4 regions of the Halalkalibacter kiskunsagensis genome follow, and region 4 is predicted to be linked to each of the others. Evidence: predicted binding sites of a transcription regulator. Region 4 holds the regulator's gene; each other region holds the start of a gene.
The links. Region 4 encodes LexA, which represses DNA repair genes until DNA is damaged. Its sites were predicted from a motif close to CGAACATATGTTCG; they were not measured.

Region 1 (4,316 bases), on a different contig from region 4:
AGTATCCTCAATTCAACTGTATATCCATCAAATATCGTGAAACGAATCTGGAAAAAGGGTTCTAACGAGGAGTCGAACGTGTTATGATAACGTAAATGAATGATTATTCACTCATAAATTGATGCTGGGGGAATGAGGATATGAAAGGAAAAGTGGTAATTGTAACAGGTGGAAGCAATGGGATGGGAAAAGCAATGGCAAAACAATTTGCACAATTAGGTGCATATGTAACAATAAGTGGTAGGGATCAAGACAAATTAGAGCGTGCTAAGCAGGAGATCGAATTATTTAAAGGTCAGATTCTACCTGTTGTGATGGATGTCAGAGATCCAGAAAAGGTTCAAGTGATGGTTGATCAAACCAAAGAGGCTTTTGGTACGATTGATTTTCTTGTTAATAATGCAGCTGGGAATTTTTTAGTTCGCGCAGAAGAGCTTTCTGTTAACGGGTGGAATGCAGTCATTGATATTGTTTTGAATGGTACATGGCATTGTACACAGGCAGTAGCAAAAGAATGGATTAAAGAAAAAAAAGCTGGGTGCATAACCAATATCGTTGCAACTTATGCATGGACGGCAGGACCGGGTGTCGTTCATTCAGCTAGCGCAAAGGCAGGCGTTCTTGCAATGACGAGGACATTAGCTGTTGAATGGGGAAGTCAGTATGGTATTCGAGTGAATGCCATTGCTCCGGGACCAATTGAGAATACTGGTGGAGCCGAGAAGCTTATCATGAACGATGAAATATACAAAAAAATGATTGCCGGAATACCTGCAAAACGATTTGGAAAAGTAGAGGAAGTGGCAGGCGTTGCAGCATTTCTCTTTTCAAAAGAAGCGCAGTATATAAATGGTGAGTGTATCACACTAGATGGTGGTCAATGGTTAAATGGATCGGCACTTATGTTTTAATACTAATATGAAAGCGCTTTTAATCGAAGGCATGCTTAAAAGATAACAGAGCTATACACATTGCTTAAAGATTTTTCAATGAACCCCAACCTTTTATTTAAAGAAGAAGCAATGCTCTGCACTCTGCGCGCCTGCTTTGAAAAAAGCGTTCAAAGCAGGCTAAAAAGATAGCAAATGCTTCGCTCATTGCTTAAAGATCTTTCAACTAGGGAACCCCACCCTTTTTGAAAGATTTTATAACGGGTGATAATCGTTAGCGTGTTCTGTTTGGATTGCTAACTGTTGGATTTTTTCATTTATATAGGTTCGATCAAGTTCGAGTAATGATTCTTGTTTTATGCCTTGCTGAATGTAACGAGAAAATTTCCAAATCATTCCTTTTGTCTTTTTGTCATTTTGTGTTGCAATTAATTGTAAGGAATCAATCATAGCAGCGACAACAGATATATCCTCAATCCCGTAATGACGTATTTGGTAGTAGCAACGGTAAAGATAATCTTCAAAATGTCGTTGCCTCACCATAACACGAAGGCTCTCGTGTTCGTCATTGTAAAAGGAGCGGTGAAGGTTCTTTTTTGCTAAAACGGTTAAAATCCTTGCAAGAGCGCGAATGCCGCTAATCGCAGTATTCGGGTCATTTATTCCGGGTGAGAGGGCGCGTAATGTGATCTCCACTAGTTTTGTCAGTCCAAAATCTATATCTTGAATCGTTGCTCTCTCTTCTCCAACATGAAATAAAGCTTGGTAATCAGACTGATCTAAATTCTTTTCACTCCCCCAAAAAGATAGAATAGGTGATCCTTTTTCTATAAAATCACCAAGTCCCACTTCGACTTTAACAATGATGTTATCTGTACTTGCTAGCTCAACTAATTTATCAAGTTCAATGACCAACAAATATCCTGATTTTGCAGCGGGCATATAACTCGGTTCCACTAAGTTAAGTTCTTCACTTTCCCAATCTTTCCAAGGCTCATCAGCTGCTTGAATCTTTGCATCCTCGTAATTTTCATGAATGGATTTAATAGTATTCGTTGTAATATGATGAATTAAATTGCTAACTTGTATCCACCTCCCAACATGATGGACAAAAAATACAAAGAAACCAACACAAATAATGGCATAAACCACTGCTAAAGTCGGAGAGAGAAAGTGAAATTGCTGATTCGATTCGCGCAATAGCAATAATAAGATTAATGAATAGACAAAACCACCAATAAAAACACCAAGAATTCGTTGAGTATGTACATCTGTTAAGAAATCTTGCATCGTTCGTGGTGAAAATTGCGATAAATATGTTGTTAGTACGACCATGATTGTTGAGAATGAAATGGTCGTCATTGTTAAGAGGGATGATGTGATTGTACTTAATAACGTTTGTGCTAGGCTCAAGTCTACAATAAAAACAGTAGGTAAAAAGTCTTTTTTAATAATTGAATCGATATATACACTCACTCCAGCTACAACGATAGAGACCGTTCCATATAAAGCAGGGATAAACCAAAAATGAGAGCGTAACATAAGCAACATGGGATGATTTTTCAAATTTTTGTCCTCCCTTTGCATATAGATATTGTTAGTTTTTGCTATTTTGATAAAATTAAACGTTTTTTTTTCAGTCATTGTAGGAATATATATGTAATGCGCTGAAAAGATTACGATAAATCTGAAGGAGTGATGATGTTGAGTATTCAGTATCCAAGTAATGAGGAAATCAAACAATTATTGCAAGAGAGCAAACGTATAGCAGTCGTTGGGCTCTCTGCAAACCCTGACCGGACGTCTTATATGGTATCAGAAGCAATGCAAAATGCTGGGTATGAGATTATTCCAGTTAATCCTTCTGTTGATGAAGTTTTAGGAGTAAAAGCTGTTGGCTCCTTAAAAGAAATTGAAGGGGACATTGATATTGTAAATGTTTTTAGACGGAGTGAATTTTTGCCAGAGGTTGCAAAAGAGACAATCGAAGTAGAAGCAAAATCATTTTGGGCACAACTTGGTTTAGAAAATGAAGAAGCATATGAAATGTTAACAGAAAAAGGAATAAAAACAGTGATGAATCGATGTATTAAAGTCGAACATGCAAAATGGAAATAAATGTTTTGAAAAGTCTGTCTCACACGAATTAGATGGGACTTGGCATTAGCAGCGAACTCTGTAAGCCCTACTATGAGAAGTTTACTCGTAGTAGGGCTACAGGTGTAAGGATTTTTTTACATAATTCTGACTAGCATGGATCTTATCTTAACTAAGGATAATAAGGTTATTTAGCACTTCTTTTTCTTTTTTTGAATGTTGAAGAAAATGCAGGATAATGGAAAAGAGGTTGCGAATACTGAAATAACCGCTACAATAGATTAAGCAGCACTGTCGTCAGGATCAAAACATTCGTTCGCTTGTGCTACAATACTTGGAGTAGCATGTTGAAAGGAGAACCAAAATTTGACTAAGAAACAAACTATGGATTATAACGATGAATCAATACAAGTGTTAGAAGGTCTTGAAGCCGTTAGAAAGCGCCCTGGGATGTACATAGGAAGTACGGATGCGCGCGGTCTTCATCATCTTGTCTATGAAATAGTTGATAACTCCGTTGATGAAGCATTAGCTGGACACGGATCATACATAAACGTTACGGTTCACAATGATAATAGTATATCTGTTACGGATGAAGGACGAGGGATGCCAACAGGTATGCACCGGTCGGGAAAGCCAACACCTGAAGTTATTTTGACCGTCCTTCACGCTGGTGGGAAATTTGGTCAAGGTGGATATGCCACAAGTGGAGGTCTTCACGGTGTAGGAGCTTCGGTCGTAAATGCACTTTCTGAATGGCTCGTTGTAGAAATAAGACGAGATGGACAAACTTATAAACAGCGTTTTGAAAATGGTGGAAAACCAGTTACATCTTTAGAGAAAGTAGGGAAAACACGCAAATCAGGAACAATGATTCACTTTAAGCCTGATACGACAATTTTTAGTTCAACAGCGTATAACATTGAAACTTTGACAGAGCGTCTGCGTGAAGCCGCTTTCTTATTAAAAGGATTAAAAATAGAGCTTGTTGATTTGCGCGGAGAAGGTACCCAGCAAGAATTCTATTTCGAAAACGGGATTGAAGCGTTTGTAGAATATTTAAATGAGGATAAAGAAACATTAAGTCCAGTTGTTTTCTTTCAAGGAGAACAAAATAATATTGAAGTTGAGTTCGCATTTCAATTTAACGATGGATATACGGAAAATGTCTTATCCTTTGTAAATAATGTACGTACAAAAGATGGTGGCACACATGAACTCGGTGCAAAAGCAGCCATGACACGTGCAGTCAATGAATATGCTAGAAAAGTAAAGCTATTAAAAGAAAAAGATAAAAACCTAGACGGGTCAGATATTCGCGAAGGGTTT
Region 2 (4,316 bases), on a different contig from region 4:
AGGTAAGATATGTGAGACACTGGAGATTGAAATTGATGAATTATTAATATTAATTGAACATGCGAAACAAAAAGAAGACGACCAGTTTTAATTAGGTCGTCTTTCTTCTATTCTAATATAAATATCATAAATGTTTCGCTTCTTTACAGTCAATCTACTGTTGCTTAATATATCGTTTGCTAAATCATACTCAATAAACTCTTTAATGTAGTCTTGGTATCCTGCTACATCCTCTGCTATTCTATTCCAGATTACACACCAAGCACGAGCACGATTAAGAAAGTTATGAAGGCTATACGAGAGATACAAACAATTGCTAAAACTGAAGGCTTCTTTGATCTATAAAGCCATAAATTGTGAAATATAATATTTAAACTAAGAAGCAGAATAGCATAATAATTACAGGACATAATGGTGCGTAAGAAGTACTAGGGAAAGGTGAATTATATTAGATGAAACCATTACTTGATACTGACAAAATAGAAAAATCACGAGAATTCTATCATCAAATTCATCAAATTCAAATGGAGTATTTAAAGTATTGGCAAGAAAATACCTTATGGCATTGGGAGTTTTGGCTTTCATCTGCATTAGCGGTTGTTCCATGGGTTCTTTGGTTTTTATTTCGCAAAAGAGGTAGTGAGGCAAGACTTCTTCTGGTAGGAAGCTTTACGATGCTTGTTACTTCATGGTTAGACTTCTTAGGGGTGGTTTTCGGAGTATGGCATTATTCTGGTAAACTCCTCCCTACTATTCCCAGCTTTTCTCCTTGGGATTTTTCCTTGATACCAGTAATAACTATGCTGTGGTTACAATTTAAACCAACATTACATCCTTTTTTAAAAGCGATTATATATTCAACATTTATCTCTTTTATAGGTGAACCTTTAATTGAATGGATAGGATTATATTCATCTGGGCAATGGACTCCTTTTTATTCATTCCCAATTTATATTGTTATCTACTTAGTTGCATACAGAATTAGTAAAGCTAAAACTTTTAACGATATTTAACCCTTAATCATTAATGATGCCAACTTCAATAGAGAAATTGAAATCAAGTGGTTATAAAGATTTCTTATTCTAAAGGGTAGCGTTAGTGAAACAAGAAGTCGTCTACACTGTGATATTAGTGGCGTATTGAGAAGGAATTGAAAAGGAATTATAGTGTGCAAACAAAATGTATACACTTAATAAAGTTGGATTAATTGGAGTTGATTTTTATGAATTATCATTCGTTTATGATTGAATTAAAAGACAAAGATGGTGTAGTTGAGAAGCGTGAAGCCAAAATTAATATTGAAAATAACATATCTGCCGATGTAGCAAAAAGCAAGCTATTACAAATCGCTGAACAGGAAAGGAAAGAATTATTAGGCATAGAGTACATGGGTCTTTTTGCATATAACAAACCGCCACAATAAGGAAATTAGACACAGAATATTTTTCCAATTAATTGGATATCATAATGTTAACATGGTTGCTCTCATCAATAGCAAACACCCAAAAAAAAATCAATTTACCATGTAAGAAAGCCCCACTTGCCATCTTAGTGAGGGCTTTACTTTTTGATTGATGAACGAACATATATTCGCATATAATAGGGATACATTATAAGTGAGGTGTTCTCAATGTTACATAATAAAATATCAAAAGGATCTAATATGCGCTGGGAAGGCTCACGTATTATGCTGCCCGAGCACGTTGAAGCACTTAGAAAGCTTAAAGAAGAACACAAGAAAGTACCTAAGCCTGAATTAGAAGAACAGGAATTGCAGGAAATAGGAATTGTAGTTATGGACTCACTCAATTACGAATTGCAAATTTCTCTATCTTACTGGAATGATGGTTTTTATAAAGATGTAGTCGGGGTTATCGACAGGGTAGATATGCAGTCAAAGCGGATTAAAATAAGGCTTAATGATGATGACTTTGAGTTTGTGGATATTGATTGTCTGAAGAGTGTTGAAAGGCTTTAAAGTTGGTCATCAAAGACTTCCAGCATTCATTTATACGGTTATACTCTCTCTCAGTTACATTATCCATATGGCAAACTTTATTTCTGATATCAATGACCCAATAAAGTTTTGATAACGTGTCACCTGTTAATACTTTTTCGTGGAACAACTTTTTCACCTATGCTAATAAGAGTACCTAACGTTGGATTGTATACACGCTTTTTGTAATCAGGATTAAATTCAACAATTAGATTACGTAGTATATTTTCAATTTCAAAGAGCTTTCTGAAAGCTTGTATCGTATGTAATGTCGGGGAGAAAGCAGGAGTTTCATTAATTTGCATAGGTATGTCTCCTTTTTATTTAATAATAGCTAAAAAGAGACATACCTCAACATATTAAGTCTGATTATCTAACATGAATAATATTTACATTTACTGGATAATATTTAATTAACATGGTTTCTATACAGTGAACAAACATCTCGCGAATAGATTATGTCTAACCATGTAAAAGCCCTCACATGATGGTAATGAGGGCTTATTATTATTTTAGCAAAAAAAGTATCATTCTTCATCCAAATAAAATTACAGACTCCTTCTTAGTACGATATGCTCAAACGAGACAAAAAGGAGTCATTTAACGCTTACTCCTCCAATTCAGCTCTAAGTATTATTTTATTAAGCAATTTTTATTATGCTTTCAATTTTAAATAGCGCAAGAAGTTGCAATCAAACCAATAATTACAATACTAAAATTCATTCAAAATAACGTGAAAATATGGAATAAACTCACTTTATTTCATTAGTACTACCTTTTTTAACCCAATGCAAAGTTGACAAATAGCATCAAAATAGAATCGGACACAATATATGGTGTATTCAAAATAAAAATGAGCACAATATATTGAATCTGATTCAATTTATGTGGTAAGGTTAGCTCAGTGAAAGGGACGAGCATTGTCCACTTCAACTAGAATAGCAATGGAGGTGGTAGTATTGAAGAAAAATACAAATTTGTTAATGCTCTTATTTACAGCTGGATCATTACTTATTCTGACTCTACAATTTGTTCTACAAATAGCAAAATAGCCCACCCTTATTCCCAAAAACACAAGGTGAGCTACTTAGTAAATTAGTCGGACGAGCTAAGGTGGTAGGACACCTTAGCTCCCTATTTCTTAATTCACAGTATATAATAGTTGGAACAAAAGTCAACCAAGTTGGTATTAAAATGAGCATTAAAATATTTTCCATAAAAAAAGGGTTCACCTACCAGCTACAATTGTACATACAAGGTAAGCTCCTTTAAAATTTATATTTTTAATACTAAACATACCATGTATTCATTACTCTTTTTTCCGTCCACCTTCTACTGACCATCCATTCTTATAATCACAAACATCATCAACAAAATCGCATCCTATGTTAGAGTCATCGTCACCATGCCACCAAAAAGTTTGATATTTTACACCATCTTCCCAATATTCATCTCCTACTGTATCTGGCTCTCCATTAAAGAGACCTTTTGCTTCCTCTATAGTCATTCCCTCTTCTAACTGAGCATAGAGCTTCTCATAGTCTTCACCATTAAAGCTAATAATTCTTTGAACTGTGGTTACTGTTGTCTCTTCCTCTTTTGAGAAATATACGAATGAAACAATAACAATAAATATAAAAACACCTATTAATGTAAAAATTGCTCCGAATTCAATATCTTTCTTATTATTTCTGTCTGCTCTTTTCTCTTCCATGTGAATCTTCCCCAGTCATTGAAATGATTGTTTTTAGCTATAATTCTATATAAAGCCTTATTTCTCTGTGTGAAATTATTATATACTCATGGAAACTAATCATAACCACATATTCCTGTAAGGCTAATATCTTTACTTCCTTTTACTATAAGTACCCTCGTTAATTTCAAATAAATTATTCATCTTTAAAATAATCATAGTCGATAGCTTTCACTATAAATGTATGACTAATATCAACACCAACATTATGATCAATCATTAACTTAGACAATTCAGTACCATCAATTAGAATAATTTTCTTCGCTTCTAGTCGTTCAGCATATTTTCTTGCATTATCTGTAAAGTAAGAGGTTGTAATAAAGACACCTTTTCGTGCCCCTTTTCCATCTAAAGCGCCAGAGAAGCTTTGCACAACGTCACGTCCAACAGAATTATTAGCAGCATACCGTTTGGCTTGGACATAGATATTATCTAGACCCAATTTATCCTCTTTAATAACTCCATCCAAACCTTCATCATTCGATCTTTGAGTAACTTTTCCGTCTCCATAGCCCATCACAGTAAGTAGCTCAACAACAATATCCTCAAACTTCATCCAATGAACAA
Region 3 (4,316 bases), on a different contig from region 4:
TTACTTCTGGAGAAGATTGCTTCACACCCAATTGTCGCATCAATTGATCCCCATTCTGGTCAGGGTTTCTAATTTGGCCAACGCTTTTTTGGTCCGTACTCAAAACCGTAACATGAACTCCTTCGCTCGTGAGCCGAGAAACTTTTACTGTCGCTTTTTCAGCGAGAGGAACCCCTCCTTCAAACGTAGCAATCACCTCTCTTCCTTTCACCGACAATAGTGCTTCACTCGGGCCTCTTCCTTCCTTTATCGTTGCCTTAAACACGTCTCCTTCTCGAATCTGAACCGACCGCTCAGATTGCTGAGTAGATGAATGGACTTGGTGTTGAATATGCATGCCGTTCACGCTCCGCTAAATTTTTGTCTACTATTAGTATCGGTCGAGATACGAAGATGTTTACCTTATTCCTCTTCTTGTTTTTTCCAGCCCTTGCGAACAATATCTTCTCCAAACCGTTCTCGCAATTCATTCATTGTCTTATCTATTTCTTCTTGCTTTATGTCTTCTTGATACGTAAACAAATCTAATTGTTTATACGCATATTTTTTCTCAAGTAAATCATATGTACTAATCCCTAACAGACGAACAGCTTCTCCATTCCAAGCTTTCTCAAAAAGAATGTTTGCCTCACGCATTAAGTCGTCCGGTGATTGAATTGGATTCACTAGTTTCCGACTTCTAGTAATCATTTTCCAATCGTGATAACGAATGGTTATTTGCACCCCTTTTGCAAACATTTCTTTCTTCCGTAATCTTAAATGAACACGTTTAGCTAAATCATCGAATGTCGCTCGGATCATTTGTCTATTTTTCGTATCACTTCGAAGCGTCGATGAGTGACCAATCGACTTGTATACCGAATAGGCATGTGGGTTAACCGGACGGCCATCATGTCCATTCGCTCGCTCTTGAAGCACAAGACCACGCTCTCCAAACTTTCTCATCAGTAGTTCTTTGTCAGCTTTGGCTAAATCTCCAATCATACTCAGACCTAACTTCCTCCACTTTTCAACAGTCCGTTTTCCTATTCCATGCATCTCCTCGATCGGAAGCGGCCACAGTTTATTCTCTATGTCTCGTTTTCGTAAGATTGTAATTCCATTTGGCTTTTTCATATCACTAGCCATTTTTGCTAAAAATTTATTTGGAGAGATTCCAATGCTACAAGGTAGTTTTAATTCTTCAAGTATTCTCTTCTGAATATTAACAGCAAGCAACATTGGGTGAATCTCTTTCAAATAGGAAGTGAGATCTAAGTAGCCTTCATCAATTGATACTTGTTCTACGAGGGGTGTGTATGTAAAAAGTATATCGAATAATGCTTTTGAAGCAGCACGATACCGATCACCGTTTGGTCTTAGGATCAACAAAGTAGGACATAGTTTCTTCGCTTGCCAAATGGGCATCGTTGTTTTTACTCCTTTTGCTCTTGCTTCATAACTACTAGTTACGATAATTCCTCTGCGTTCTTCAGGGTTTCCGGCAATGGCCACTGGCTTTCCTTTTAACGTGGGATCATGAGCGATTTCAACAGATGCAAAAAAACTATTCATATCCAAATGAAAAATTAAACGTGCACGATTCATCCTACTAACCTCCTTAGTCTCATTATACGAAAATACGTTCGTTTTCAAAAGATAATATGTTGCATAACTAGTTCGATTTCGATAAGGTAATGATATGGTCTTTAAGTAGTAAGCGTTAGAAAACTAGCTTATCCTAGATATGCACCTTTAAAATGATGGGCAAGAACTTATAACTGGCACTTCGCTATCAAAACAGATCCTAGAAAGACTTTTAAAGGAGTGAGCCATGTATGAAACATAAAAAGCGAAAAGATTATTTGCATTACTCAGCTTTATTTGACCACATATTGCTCCTTGAAAATATCTCTCGTAAAGAAAAAGGAAAGTCACCAACAATAGCAGAAGTCTCAGCTATTGTTGGTGACTCGGAAGAACACATTTTAGAATGTATGGAACTTGGACGACCCGATGCTTATAAAACCTTACATTAACTTATTTAATAATAATTTTTCAAATTATTTTCAAACGTTCGCTTACTTCTCGAACAACTAAGAGCAATTCAAACGTTGAATCGCTCTTTCTTCATTAATCTTGTTTATTTTGATACTTCTTTAATAACTGCCACTACAGCCTCAGATAATTTCACAAGTTCAGCGATTGGCATACGTTCGTTTTTCGTATGTATTTCTTCATACCCCACCGCTAAATTAACTGTCGGGACACCATGACCAGCAAAAATATTTGCGTCACTCCCACCGCCACTTTGCAAAAGCTCTGGTGTTCTCCCGATAGAAGTCATTGCTTTTTTAGCTACCTCAACGACTTCATCACCATCACCAAGTTTAAAGCCAGGATACATAATATCTACTTCTACGGTTGCCGTTGTCCCCATCTTTAAAGCTGTGGACTCAAATGCATCTTTCATTGCTGCAACTTGTGCTTCCATTTTCTCAGGAATCAAAGACCTAGCCTCAGCTAAAATCGAAACGTGATCACAAACGATATTCGTTTGCGTTCCTCCTTCAAAACGTCCAATATTTGCTGTTGTTTCTTCATCAATTCTGCCAAGGGGCATTTTCGAAATTGCTTTGGCTGCAACCGTGATCGCAGAAATCCCTTTTTCTGGGGCAACTCCAGCATGTGCTGTTTTTCCAAGGACCGTCGCATTTACCTTTGCTTGAGTCGGAGCAGCAACAATGATATTTCCGACAGGGCCATCGCTATCAAGAGCAAACCCATACTTTGCTTTTAAATAAGAAGGATCTATTACCTTCGCTCCTACTAATCCAGATTCTTCACCAACTGTAATAATAAATTGTATCGTTCCATGTTCTAAATTTTCTTCTTTCAGAACACGGATTGCTTCAAACATCGCAGCAATTCCTGCCTTATCATCTGCACCAAGAATGGTCGTCCCATCAGTAACAACATAGCCATCTTTAATCGAAGGTTTTACGCCAACTCCAGGTACGACCGTATCCATATGAGAAGTAAAATAAATCGTATCTACCCCTTCTTTCGTTCCTTTAAGAGTACAAATTAAATTGCCTGCTGCATGCTCCGTTTTACTTGCAGCATCATCTTCCACTACTTTAATACCTAAGTCTTCAAATTTCTTTTTCAAAATAGGTGCAATTATGTCCTCATGTTTCGTCTCTGAATCAATTTGTACGAGTTCAAGAAATTCATCTACTAAGCGTTGTTCATTCACCATATGTATACTACCTCCAGTTTTTTCCGAACAATAAATTATTATAAAAACAGCCTCTATAAATGGTACCGTTCTCTCATTAAAAGCGCAAGTTCCTCGCTTTAAAGCCTATTCATTTTTTTGACAGAATTCGTAAAGGACACCTTTGGCTGATTTAGGGTGAAGAAATGCCACTTTTGCGCCTCCTGCTCCATTTACCGGTTTATCATGAATCATTTGAATGCCATTTTTCTTCATTTCTGCAATTCTTGACTCAATATCAGTAACCCCTAAAGCTACATGATGAATTCCTTCACCACGCTTTTCTATAAAAGTTGCGATCGGACTTTCAGCTGATAAAGGTTCAAGCAATTCAATTTTTGATTGACCAATTTCTAAAAAAGCTACTTTCACACCTTGAGATGCGACCTCCTCTATCCCTAGCAACTTAAAATGTAGCTGGTCAACATAAAAAGGTAAGGCATCATTAATAGATAATACCGCAATCCCAATATGATCGATTTTCTTCAGACCGTTACGCTCCATTCTTATCCTCTCCTAAATATCTCTTCCTACAATATTTCTTTTTTTTCTTTTCTAATCCTGCTTTTATATGGTATTTCTAGATTTCCCTTGTCCAAATTTGAATAAGGAAGTAAAATAGAAAAAGGTATTTAAGAGGAGGGTTTCACATGCCACGTAAATTTCAAAAAACTATTATTTATATTATGATTGTAACTATGGTTCTTGGTACCCTTTTAATGGGCGTATCTTTCTTCTAATTGAAATGAAACTAATAAGCAAGTTGATTATAGTTCAATGAAAGAAACCTGGTGTAATTTTACCAGGTTTCTTTCATTGAACAGCACCGAAATGACGTGCCACGTCTATAAACAGTTCGTCTTTATCAGTTATGTGAATCGTTGTTCCGATCGGGATTTCTTCAAAAAGTATTTCAACGACTTCATTTGGCAATCGAATACAACCAGCTGTTATTGAATAACCAATTGATTCCGGACGATTTGTACCATGAATACCAAATGTCCTCCCATCGGTATTGTTTGCATTAAATCCAATCCATCGTGATCCAAGGGGGTTA
Region 4 (4,316 bases):
TTCTAGCGCCATTTGAGCTTCAACTGCTAAAGGTACTTCAGAACCAGATGCAAGTAAAAGAACGTCCGTTTCCCCACTTGATTTAGAAGCAATATAAGCACCTTTCTTAACGCCTTCATATGCAAGCTCAGCAGTATGATCTAGCGTCTTTAAGTTTTGACGAGTTAATACAAGCGCTGTTGGAGTATCTTTACTTTCAAGAGCAACTTTCCAAGCAGCAACTGTCTCATTACTATCACCAGGACGAATAACAGACAAGCCAGGCATCGCACGTAGTGCTGGGAGTTGTTCAACCGGTTCATGAGTTGGTCCGTCTTCTCCAACCGCGATACTATCATGAGTAAAGACATAAATAACTGGCAGTTTCATTAATGCCGCTAAGCGAATAGCCGGACGTAAATAATCCGAGAATACAAAGAATGTAGCACCGAATACTTTTAATCCACCATGAAGTGCCATCCCATTGATCGCAGAACCCATTGCAAACTCACGAACGCCAAACCAAATGTTACGACCCTCGTAATTGTCGCGGGAGTAGTCACCTAAATCTTTCATGTATGTCTTATTTGATCCAGCAAGGTCAGCAGATCCTCCAAACAATTCAGGAACCGCTTTAGCAAAAGCGTTTAATGCTTCGCCTGAAGAAGAACGAGTTGCTACGCTTGAAGCAGGCTCATAAACAGGCGCTTCTGAGTCCCAGCCTTCAGGTAATTCTCCAGTAATCGAACGCTTAAATTGAGCAGCTAATTCAGGATAAGCTTGTTTATACTTTGCGAAAAGTTCATTCCACTCTGCTTCTTTTTTCTCCCCTTCTGCTTTGACAGAAGAAAATAATTCACTTACAGCTTGAGGAACATGAAATTCCTCTTCATGTGTCCAGTCATACGAGGACTTTGTAAGAAGCACTTCGTCTTTTCCAAGTGGTGCACCATGCGAAGCTGATTTCCCTGATTTATTAGGTGATCCATAGCCAATAACTGTTTTCACCTCAATTAAAGTTGGACGCTCATCTTGCTTTGCTGCTTCTATAGCACGATTTATTTCATCCAAATCAGTTCCATCTTCTACACGAATCACTTGCCAACCGTAAGCTTTGTAACGATCTTCCACACTTTCTGAGAACGAAATGTGAAGATCTCCATCTAATGAAATATCATTTGAATCATAAAGAACGACCAGACGACCTAATTTAAGATGCCCAGCTAGTGAAGCTGCCTCTGCCGAAACACCTTCCATTAAATCTCCGTCACCACAAATAGAATATGTATAGTGATTGACAACTTCGAAATCGTCTTTGTTGTAAGTGCTTGCTAAGTGACGTTCTGCCATCGCCATTCCAACCGCCATTGCTACCCCTTGTCCGAGAGGTCCAGTTGTTGCTTCAACACCTGGTGTATGCCCATATTCAGGATGGCCTGGTGTTTTGCTTCCCCATTGACGGAAGTTTTGTAACTCCTCTAAAGACAAATCATAGCCAGTTAAATGTAATAGGCTGTATAGTAACATTGATCCGTGACCTGCAGATAGCACAAAGCGATCTCTATTCGCCCAATCCGGATTTGCTGGGTTATGATTCATAAATTGTGTCCAAAGACTATACGCCATAGGTGCTGCCCCCATTGGCATCCCCGGATGGCCTGAATTGGCTTTTTCCACACTATCAATCGATAATGTACGAATTGTATTGACGGCAAGTTGATCTACTTGTTTCGACATAATAATACCCTACCTTCCATAATAAACTAAAATGTATATCTACCTTTTTCATCTTATACTTTATCCTTAATTTTCACAAGCATTCAAACAGAAGGAAGGTTTACACAAAAAAGCCTCCAAAGACTAAACTGGAGACTGATCAATGCATCGGTTTATTTTGATTTTTTTTGCTTTCTTTTAACGTGTCTGGAGTAACATCGTTTCCATTTTCATCCACAACCGTGACGGAATGTAGCTGGTTTTTGAACGACTTCCGAAATGTCTGGATGTACTCTTTGCGAAGCGTTTGTTGTTCCTTTTCTTCTTGTTTCGTTAATCCTGTCGTTTTCGCCCGCTTAGACAATTCATTAATTCTATTTAGTTTTTCCTTTGATAGCACGTAAAAACCCTCTCTTTCAACAAACATTCATTTCCCTACTTTACATGATCAGGACTATGTTTTCAACCAAAACAGCTTGTTTTTATGAAGTACGACTATTCGCTCATTTGCTGATTCTGATATTCTTGATAACGTCTGTGCACAGTTGCTTTAGAAATATCATATCCGAACCCTCTTAACGTTGCTGCTATATCATGAAAAGTTAAATCCATTTTTCGAAGCCTGATAATCTCTTCTAAAGGAGCTTGTTTTTTCATTCGCCCGCCACTAACCCCTCTTTTTAAATTAGCTTCTGGACGATAACCATTTTTAATAGCTTCATTCATCCCTCTTCGTATTTTACTATTATGTAATTTCCGTTGAAACTCCTCTACAATTGAGACTATTTCTAACACCATCTCATCAGCTTCCGATAAAGTTAAGTCCCCATGATCTTGTATTGTTAATAATTGAACATTTAACTTTCGCAGTTGGTGCAGTAAAGCAATTTTCGCGTGTCCTCTTCCTAATCGAGTATCATCTTGAATCAATAGAGCTTGCACTGTTCCTTCTCCTAAACGCGTTAATACAGTAAGTATTCCATCACGATCAACATCGTATCCACTTGCTCTTTCTTCAATAATTTCTTCAACATGCAAATTATGCAGCTCAGCTAATTTCACAAGTTCATTTGCTTGCCTTTTTAATGAAGTTTCTTGGTCTTTTTTATCCGTACTAACACGGCAATAAATCAATGCTTTATTCATCGTTATTGCTTTCATCATTTGAATTTACGGCTAAGAAACGAGATTTATGACTAGTTTGCTCGGACATAGATTTAAATTCAGCAGAAGCCACCGTTAGTTCAACTTCGTCATGTAGATCACTTGCTTCAATTGGCGATGCAGATATAATAATTGTTAAATACATAAAGAACAGTACAAACAATGCTGCTAAAATTATAAAGATTTCTTGACTTGTAAAACGTTTAATCATTGTATTCACCCCGAATAAGAATGTTTGTTCGTGTTTATGATAATACGAACGCTCGTTTGTGTCAACGTTTTTTTAGAACTAACGTTTGCATTACATATGTTCGCATGGTACAATTTAGATAATTAGGAAAGTAAGTGAGGTGTACTATATGACAAAGCTATCAAAACGGCAGCTCGAAATACTAGACTTTATTAAAATTGAAGTGAAAAAGAAAGGATATCCCCCTTCCGTTCGAGAGATTGGAGAGGCTGTCGGACTTGCTTCAAGTTCTACTGTTCACGGACATCTTTCACGTTTAGAAAAAAAAGGGTTTATTAGGAGAGATCCTACGAAACCAAGGGCAATTGAAGTATTATCACTAGATAATGAAACTGTTTCACTTCCAGATAAGAAGACTACATATGTACCGGTTCTCGGGAAAGTTACTGCAGGTCTACCAATCACAGCAATTGAAAATGTTGAAGACTATCTTCCCCTACCAGAACACCTTGTTTCTGATGACAAAGTGTATGTTCTTGTCATTCAAGGGGACAGTATGATAGAAGCAGGAATATTCGACGGGGATATGGTCATTGTTCGGCAGCAGCAAACTGCTAATAATGGAGATATTATTGTGGCGATGACAGAAGATGACGAAGCAACAGTAAAACGCTTTTTCAGAGAAAAGGATTATATTCGTCTGCAACCAGAAAATTCAACAATGGCTCCCATTCTACTAAAAGAATGTTCAGTACTGGGCAAAGTTATTGGCGTATTTCGAACTATACATTAAAGGTAAGTGAACTTGTCATTTCTTGGGCAGGTTCTTTTTTAGTTCGTTTTCCTCAAATGGAAAACAGCATCCTAATTATTCGGATGCTGTTTTAATTTCTTGCTTTTCCTTCTCTTTTCTTCTTTCTTTTAAATAAATACGAAGAATAAGCGTCATAACTAAAGCACTAACAATCACCATGCCATAGCCACCAGTTCCTTCATTCACCATTATTCGAAATACACTACGTAAGAAGAACAGGAAAGATAAAACATACATGATTAAGAGAACTGTCTTTTTACTCATCTAACCACCTCTCATTCATTATTAGTGATAGACAAGCAGATTACAATACAGAAGTAAAAGGATATCATTATTAGAAATCAGTTCACTACTTTCAGAAAACAAAATCTTTACGCTCATATTATTAAAACAATCGGTCAATCTATATACAACATGGTTGTATAGTATCACTCCACGAACGACAACTGAAAC

Region 1: the regulator LexA is predicted to act here: its motif matches at 3,293-3,306, upstream of parE (DNA topoisomerase IV subunit B).
Region 2: the regulator LexA is predicted to act here: its motif matches at 1,580-1,593, upstream of SLH51_RS13055 (YolD-like family protein).
Region 3: the regulator LexA is predicted to act here: its motif matches at 1,615-1,628, upstream of SLH51_RS22770 (DNA polymerase IV).

Annotation. Positions count from the first base shown of each region.
Region 1 covers NZ_JAXBLX010000045.1:12,393-16,708, forward strand. Annotated here, with positions in the region: gene fadH (2,4-dienoyl-CoA reductase) at 141-911, shown strand; gene SLH51_RS19840 (DUF2254 domain-containing protein) at 1,146-2,456, opposite strand; gene SLH51_RS19845 (CoA-binding protein) at 2,595-3,008, shown strand; gene parE (DNA topoisomerase IV subunit B) at 3,372-4,316, shown strand, end outside.
Region 2 covers NZ_JAXBLX010000020.1:35,597-39,912, reverse strand. Annotated here, with positions in the region: gene SLH51_RS13070 (helix-turn-helix domain-containing protein) at 1-91, shown strand, start outside; gene SLH51_RS13065 (CBO0543 family protein) at 453-1,013, shown strand; gene SLH51_RS13060 (hypothetical protein) at 1,223-1,423, shown strand; gene SLH51_RS13055 (YolD-like family protein) at 1,631-1,978, shown strand; gene SLH51_RS13050 (hypothetical protein) at 2,098-2,301, opposite strand; gene SLH51_RS13045 (hypothetical protein) at 3,306-3,710, opposite strand; gene SLH51_RS13040 (restriction endonuclease) at 3,886-4,316, opposite strand, start outside.
Region 3 covers NZ_JAXBLX010000065.1:15,957-20,272, reverse strand. Annotated here, with positions in the region: gene SLH51_RS22775 (hypothetical protein) at 1-337, opposite strand, end outside; gene SLH51_RS22770 (DNA polymerase IV) at 403-1,587, opposite strand; gene SLH51_RS22765 (hypothetical protein) at 1,818-2,018, shown strand; gene SLH51_RS22760 (tripeptidase T) at 2,123-3,241, opposite strand; gene mce (methylmalonyl-CoA epimerase) at 3,347-3,763, opposite strand; gene prli42 (stressosome-associated protein Prli42) at 3,910-3,999, shown strand; gene SLH51_RS22745 (L,D-transpeptidase) at 4,073-4,316, opposite strand, start outside.
Region 4 covers NZ_JAXBLX010000010.1:25,862-30,177, reverse strand. Annotated here, with positions in the region: gene tkt (transketolase) at 1-1,716, opposite strand, end outside; gene SLH51_RS07620 (DUF896 domain-containing protein) at 1,856-2,095, opposite strand; gene SLH51_RS07615 (YneB family resolvase-like protein) at 2,191-2,841, opposite strand; gene SLH51_RS07610 (hypothetical protein) at 2,834-3,070, opposite strand; gene lexA (transcriptional repressor LexA) at 3,219-3,842, shown strand; gene SLH51_RS07600 (hypothetical protein) at 3,918-4,127, opposite strand.